Linked DNA regions of Rhodopseudomonas palustris. The main gene of each other region encodes a partner of the protein of the gene in region 2 in a complex. Links are inferred from orthologs where the notes say so. Each region holds a gene or a part of one and is shown on either strand. Other genes may lie near its edges. The genes, in order: carA and carB.

What was found.
Region 1: the proteins of carB (region 2) and carA are in contact, whole or in part, in a solved structure (PDB 1KEE), measured with the Escherichia coli proteins. The link is inferred for Rhodopseudomonas palustris from one-to-one orthologs.

What each region holds. Positions count from the first base shown.
Region 1 is NZ_CP041387.1:566,210-569,443, forward strand. Bases 252-3,171 are described here. They hold carA (glutamine-hydrolyzing carbamoyl-phosphate synthase small subunit), read right to left. Parts: upstream 2,349-3,171; coding sequence 1,155-2,348; downstream 252-1,154. Other genes in these bases: FLL57_RS02655 (hypothetical protein), read right to left, coding at 252-404; FLL57_RS02660 (PaaI family thioesterase), read right to left, coding at 446-958; FLL57_RS02670 (alpha/beta fold hydrolase), read left to right, coding at 2,497-3,171. In the rest of the region: more of FLL57_RS02655, read right to left, coding at 1-251; more of FLL57_RS02670, read left to right, coding at 3,172-3,201. UniProt on the Escherichia coli protein: Small subunit of the glutamine-dependent carbamoyl phosphate synthetase (CPSase).
Region 2 is NZ_CP041387.1:3,466,580-3,470,792, reverse strand. What follows is about bases 70-3,968. They hold carB (carbamoyl-phosphate synthase large subunit), read right to left. Parts: upstream 3,600-3,968; coding sequence 270-3,599; downstream 70-269. Outside these bases: transcription elongation factor GreA, read right to left, coding at 1-47; peptide-methionine (S)-S-oxide reductase MsrA, read left to right, coding at 4,159-4,213. UniProt on the Escherichia coli protein: Large subunit of the glutamine-dependent carbamoyl phosphate synthetase (CPSase).

The DNA.
Region 1 (3,234 bases), 2.9 Mb from region 2 along the record:
ACCTGCATGGTCGGTCCCGGCGGATAGGCGCCGATCACCGTGAAATCGTGGCTCGCGAACAGGCATTTGTGTCCGGTGCCGGCGGGCAGCACCGCGATATCGCCGGCGATCAGCTCGACCGCCTCGCCCTGTTCACCTCCGAACAACACCAAAGCGCGTCCGCGCGCGACGCCGAGCGCCTCGTGCACCGTGGCGTGATAGTGGTGATAATCGAAAATGCCGTTGCGCCAGCGGTCGCCCCAGACGTTCGCCGCGAATAATCCTTCGATGGTTCGCGCGGGATCGCCGCGCGCCACGTCGGCCGCCTGCTTGTAGATCAGCAGCGGCATCGGATTGTTCGGGATCAGCCCATCGTCGTCGAAACGGTAAGCCGTCGGCTTGATCTGGTCGCGCGTCAGCGCCATCGGGTCTCCGGCAATCTCTGGAACTTGCCGGAGAACAACGCTCAGCCTGCGGAAGCCGTTCCCGGGTTCGGCAGGTCGAACACCAGGCAGGTGGTGGTGGCGTGCGCCAGCATCCGGCCGTTGGCATCGACGATCCGCGCTTCCGCGGTGGCGGTGCGGCGGCCGACATTGAAGGTGCGTCCCTCGGTGCGCACCACGCCGCTGTCGGCGCTCATGCCGCGGACGAAGCTGATCTTGAATTCGAGCGTAGTGTAACCCTGTCCCGGTTTCAGCATGGTCTGCACCGCCAAGCCCATCGCCGAATCCAGCAGCGTCGCGGCGTAGCCGCCATGCACCGAGCCGATCGGGTTGTAGTGCCGCAGGGCGGGCGCCGAATGCATCACGATCTCGCCCGGCTCGGCGCTGCAATCGAACGGTTCGATGGTCTGCATGATCGGCGGCTGCGGCAGCGCGCCGTCGAAGATGCCGCGGACGAAATCGAGCCCCGACATCGACGCCATCACCTCGAGCGGCACGACGCCGTACCCGGCCGGCTGATCGCTCCGTGCATCCATCGGCGTGGCTCCTTCTGATGGGATGATGGAAATCATACCAAAGCAGCCGTCGGAGCGCCAGTGGGCGGCTTCGTGCCGTCATTCCGGGGGGGGGGGCGCGAGCGCGAACCCGGAATCCCGAGGTTGTTGGGCGAGGCGGAGATTCCGGGTTCGCTCGCTTGCGCGAGCGCCCCGGAATGACCGAGGAGGGACGACGTTACGCCGCGCTCTTCTTCGCCCGCATCAGGTCGGAGAACCGGCGGAACAGATAGTGCGAGTCGCGCGGTCCCGGCGAGGCTTCGGGGTGATACTGCACCGAGAACACCGGCCTGTCCGACAGTGCGATGCCGCAATTGCTGTCGTCGAACAGCGAGACGTGGGTCTGCTGCACGTTGCCCGGCAGCGTGGTCTTGTCGACCGCGAAGCCGTGGTTCATCGAGGTGATCTCGACCTTGCCGGTGGTGAGATCCTTGACCGGATGGTTGGCGCCGTGGTGGCCCTGATGCATCTTCACGGTCTTGCCGCCGAGGGCGAGGCCGAGCATCTGGTGGCCGAGGCAGATGCCGAAGGTCGGCACGCCCGAATTGATCACCTGCTGGATCACCGGCACCGCGTATTTGCCGGTCGCGGCTGGATCGCCCGGGCCGTTCGACAGGAATACGCCGTCAGGCTTCATCGCCAGGATGTCTTCGGCCGAGGTGGTGGCGGGTACCACGGTGACCTTACAGCCCTCGCCGGCGAGCAGCCGCAGGATGTTGCGCTTGATGCCATAGTCGATCGCGACGACGTTGAACTCCGGCTCGTTCTGCCGGCCAAAGCCTTCGCCCCACGCCCACGGCGTCTCGTCCCAGGTGAAGCGCTGACCCGAGGTGACCATCGGCACCAGGTCCATGCCTTCCAGCCCCGGCCACTCGCGGGCTTCTTCCTTCAGCGCGTGCAGGTCGAACGTGCCGTTCGGCGAATGCGCGATCACCGCGTTCGGCATGCCCTTTTCGCGGATCAGCGCGGTCAGGGCGCGGGTGTCGATGCCCGACAGGCCGATGATGCCGCGCGCCTTCAGCCAGGCGTCGAGATTGCGCGACGAGCGGTAGTTCGACGGATCGGTGATGGCGCCGCGCAGGATCACGCCGCGTGCGCCCGGCGTCGCCGCCATGTTCACCGTCTCGATATCCTCGTCGTTGGTGCCGACGTTGCCGATATGCGGGAAGGTGAAGGTGATGAGCTGCCCGGCGTAGGACGGATCGGTGAGGATCTCCTCGTAGCCGGTCATCGCGGTGTTGAAGCAGACCTCGCCCACGGCGGAGCCGACGGCGCCGAGGCCGAAGCCTTCGAACACCGTGCCGTCGGCGAGCACGAGCAGCGCGGTCGGTTTGTGGTCCGGCCAGGCGGGATTGGATGCTGAATTGGTCATGAGCGCACTACATAGTCGCGGGCGTTGCCGACGTCAAAGCGCGGACCCCCTCGAATTGTTCGCTTTTGGACGAGATTTGACAGGGAATTTGGCTGTCCTAGGCTCCGCGGCGGGCGCAGGGGCAGAATCGTGCGTGGGGAGAGGTTGCATGGACACATCATTGCCGGTGGTGCTGGTGCCGGGTTTGGCGGGCTCGCCGCGGATCTACGCCCCGATCCTCCCCGCGTTATGGGCGTGCGGGGCGCCGGTCACGGTCGCCAACCACATCCGCGACGACAGCATGGCGGCGATCGCCCGGCGGATTCTCGCCGAGGCCCCGGCCCGTTTCGCGCTCGCCGGGCATTCGATGGGCGGCTACATCGCGTTCGAGATCATGCGTCAGGCGCCCGACCGGGTCGCGAAGCTGGCGCTGATCAACACCCAGGCCCGCCCCGACAGTCCGGAAGCCACCGAGCGCCGCACCCGCCAGATCGGCGAGGCCGAGGCCGGCCGGCTGCATGCGGTGCTGGAGGAGCTGTATCCCGGCTTCGTCCATCCGTCGCGCCGGGACGACTCCGCGCTGCAGCGGATCGTGCAAGACATGGGCGACGACGTCGACGCCGCCGGTTTCGTCCGCCAGCAGCGCGCCATCATCGCCCGCGCCGACTCCCGTCCGACCCTGGGCACGATCCGCTGTCCGACGCTGGTGATCTCCGGCGATACCGACACCACCATTCCGAACAGCCTGTCGCAGGAGATGGCCGACGGCATCAACGGAGCGAAACTGGTGATCATCCCCGATTGCGGGCACCTGCCGCAGATCGAACAGCCCACCGCCACCGCCGCCGCGCTGGCGGGCTGGCTGCGGAACTAGAGTTGTTTCAGGCGGCCGAACCGCCTACATCAG
Region 2 (4,213 bases):
GAAAGTGCGGCGTACCCGCTCGCAGTCATCGGTATCTTTTCGACCATCGTGTCTTCATCCTTCAAGAATACGTTGCGGATCGCCGAACCCTGCTCGCCCGCAACGTCGTCGGCTGTTTACGGCGGCGCCGCGCCTCTGCGGCCGCCGAAGTCGGTTCAAATCGGCCCTAGAGCTTTCCGGCAAACGCCGGAGAGAACATTTCCAATGCGGGCGGGTTCCCAGCCTTGCGGCCTGTAGTCGATAGCCGGCCGCGCAGGGCCGGACGACGATCAGCTTTCGGAAAAGTAGCTCTGCAGGGTCCGGACCTCAAGATCCCCATCCAAATAGGCCCGGATGCCCTTTGCGGCGGCGACCGCTCCCGAAAGAGTGGTGTAATAGGGAACTTTATGCAAGAGGGCAGCGCGCCGCAGCGACCGGCTGTCGGCCAGCGCCTGCGGGCCCTCGGTGGTGTTGAACACCAACTGCACTTCGCCGTTCATGATGGCGTCGACGATGTGCGGACGGCCTTCCAGCACCTTGTTGATCTTTTCCGCCGGCACGCCGTGGTCCGACAGATAGCGCTGGGTGCCGGAGGTAGCGATTACCTTGAAGCCGACCGAGTGCAAGAGCTTAACGGCGTCGAGGATTCGCGCCTTGTCGTTCTCGCGGACCGACACGAACACGGTCCCCTTTCGCGGCACACGGGTGCCGCCGCCGAGCTGGCTTTTGGCGAAGGCGATCTCGAACGACCGATCGAGGCCCATCACCTCGCCGGTCGAGCGCATCTCCGGGCCGAGCACGGTGTCGATGCCGGGGAAGCGGGCGAACGGGAACACCGATTCCTTGACGCCGACATGGTCGAGGCTGCGCTTCTTCAGGCCCAGATCGGCGATCTTCTCGCCGGCCATGATTCGCGCCGCCAGCTTGGCGACCGGCATGCCGATCACCTTGGCGACGAACGGCACCGTGCGCGAGGCGCGCGGATTGACTTCGAGCACGTAGATCTCGCCGTCCTTGATGGCGTATTGCACGTTCATCAGACCGACGACATCGAGGCCGAGAGCCAGTTCGCGAGTCTGTCGCTCCAGCTCGGCGATGGTGTTGGCATCGAGCGAATGCGGCGGCAACGAGCAGGCCGAGTCGCCGGAGTGAATGCCGGCCTCTTCGATGTGCTCCATGATGCCGACGATGAAGGTGTCCTTGCCGTCGGACAGGCAATCCACGTCCACTTCCGTAGCGTCCGACAGATAGCGGTCGAACAGCAGCGGATTAGTGCCGAGCACGGTGTTGATCTGCCCGGTCTTGTCGTTCGGATAGCGAGCTTTGACGTCGCCCGGCACCAGCTCCGGCAGAGTGCCGAGCAGGTAGTCGCTGAGCTGGTTGTCTTCACGGATGATCTGCATCGCGCGGCCGCCGAGCACATAAGACGGACGCACCACCAGCGGCAGGCCGAGCTCGGCTGCAACCAGCCGCGCCTGCTCCACCGAATAGGCGATGCCGTTCTTCGGCTGCTTGAGCCGCAGCTTGTCGAGGATGCGTTTGAAGCGGTCGCGGTCCTCGGCGAGGTCGATCGCGTCCGGCGAAGTGCCGAGGATCGGCACGTCGGCAGCTTCCAGCGCCCGCGCCAGCTTCAGCGGCGTCTGGCCGCCGAACTGCACGATCACGCCGCGCAGCGTGCCGTTGGAGCGTTCGGTGTCGATGATCTCGAGTACGTCCTCGGCGGTCAGGGGCTCGAAGTACAGCCGGTCCGCGGTGTCGTAGTCGGTCGACACGGTCTCCGGGTTGCAGTTGACCATGATCGATTCATAGCCAGCGTCGTGCAGCGCAAAGCACGCGTGGCAGCAGCAATAGTCGAACTCGATGCCCTGGCCGATCCGGTTGGGACCGCCGCCGAGAATGATCACCTTCTCCTTGTCCGACGGCCGGCTTTCGTCCGACGCGGGGCCGGCGAACGGCGCCTCGTAGGTCGAATACATATAGGCGGTCGGCGAGGCGAACTCGGCCGCGCAGGTGTCGATCCGCTTGAAGACGGGGCGGACGCCTAGCGCGCGGCGCTTGGCCTTGACCTCCGCCTCGGTGGTGTCGGCGAGAACGGCGAGGCGGGCGTCGGAGAAGCCCATCGCCTTCAGGGTGCGCATGCCGAAGGCATGGTCCGGCAGGCCAGCGTCGCGGACCCGGGCTTCCATGTCGACGATGCCGCGAAGCTGCGCCAGGAACCATGGATCGATCTTGCAGGAGTTGAAGATCTCCTCGTCCGACCAGCCGAGCCGCATCGCCTGCGCGACCTGCAGCAGCCGGCTCGGCGTCGGGGTGCCGAGCGCTGCGCGGATCGCATTCTTGTCGTCGCCGCGGCCGAGACCTTCGATCTCGATCTCGTCCAGGCCGGTGAGGCCGCTTTCGAGGCCGCGCAGCGCCTTTTGCAGGCTCTCCTGGAAGGTGCGGCCGATCGCCATCACCTCGCCGACCGATTTCATTGCGGTGGTCAGCGTGGGTGACGCGCCGGGGAATTTCTCGAAGGCGAAACGCGGGATTTTGGTGACGACGTAGTCGATCGTCGGCTCGAACGAAGCCGGCGTGGCGCCGCCGGTGATGTCGTTGGCGATTTCGTCCAGCGTGTAGCCGACAGCCAGCTTGGCGGCGACCTTGGCGATCGGGAAGCCGGTCGCCTTCGACGCCAGCGCGGAGGAGCGCGACACCCGCGGGTTCATTTCGATCACGACCAGCCGGCCGTCGGCCGGATTGACCGCGAACTGCACGTTGGAACCGCCGGTCTCCACCCCGATCTCGCGCAGCACCGCCAGCGAGGCGTCGCGCATGATCTGGTATTCCTTATCGGTCAGCGTCAGCGCCGGCGCCACGGTGATCGAATCGCCGGTGTGCACCCCCATCGGATCGAGGTTCTCGATCGAGCAAATGATGATGCAGTTGTCGTGCTTGTCGCGCACGACCTCCATCTCATACTCCTTCCAGCCGAGGATCGATTCTTCGATCAGCACCTCGTTGGTCGGGGAGGCGTCGATGCCGCGCTCGACGATCTCGATGAATTCGGCCTTGGTATAGGCGATGCCGCCGCCGGTGCCGCCCATCGTGAACGACGGCCGGATCAGCGCCGGGAAGCCGATCTCGTCGAGCGCACGCAGCGCATCGGGCAGGCTCTTGACCTGGCGCGAGTTCGGGGTCTCCAGGCCGATCTTGGTCATCGCCTCGCGGAACCGCTCGCGGTCCTCGGCCTTGTCGATGGCGTCGGCGGTGGCGCCGATCATCTCGACGTCGAATTTTTCCAGCGTCCCGAGCTTGCGCAAGGACAGCGCGCAGTTCAGCGCGGTCTGGCCGCCCATCGTCGGCAGCAGCGCGAAGCCGCCGGGGATGACGTAGCGCTCCTTCTCGATGATCTTGGCGACGATCTCGGGGGTGATCGGCTCGATATAGGTCGCATCCGCCAGCTCCGGATCGGTCATGATCGTCGCCGGATTGGAGTTGACCAGGACGACCCGATAGCCCTCCTGCTTCAGCGCCTTGACCGCCTGCGTGCCGGAATAGTCGAATTCGCAGGCCTGGCCGATCACGATAGGACCGGCCCCGATGATGAGGATGGTGGAGATGTCGGTTCGTTTGGGCATCAAATCTCGCTGACGCGGGCGGAAATCGCGGGCACAAAAAAAGGGCGCGCAGCCGCGCGTCCCTCAGGTCTTCAAGCGCCGGGCCGTCCCAGGCGCGCGGGAGGTGTCTTAGACCAGTTTCCCGGGCGGCGAAAGGCCTTCGAGTCGCCCGTCAACCGGCAATTTCGGCAAGATCTGGAGGCCCAGCCTGGACTTGAACCAGGAAAAGGAGCGTTGCACCGCTCCCGCGTTAATCTTCCGCCACCGGGCCACGCGCATCTTGGCACTTCACGAAGGGGTGATCCAGCCCGGAGAGCGGCTATCCTTAATGCAATACGGCCTTCCGGCCTTGTCGTTCAGGATTGGGCCGCGTCGATCGGCATGCGGTGGTGGCGTGCGGCCCGGCGCGGTGCAAAAATACCGGGCTGTCTTGCGCTCGCGACGTTGCGGACTCGCTCCTGACAAGAGGTGACAGTCACGAACTCGTGTCTGCGCCTGCGTAACAGCCCGGCGCGAGCCCCGTATCTTGAGCGCAACAGCCAGGACAACGGCCTCGGCTTCAACCTCGCGAGGACAGCTCATGCGCACTTCATTTGATCGTCTTGCTCTCTGCGCCGCCGTCGTGGGGGCGCTGG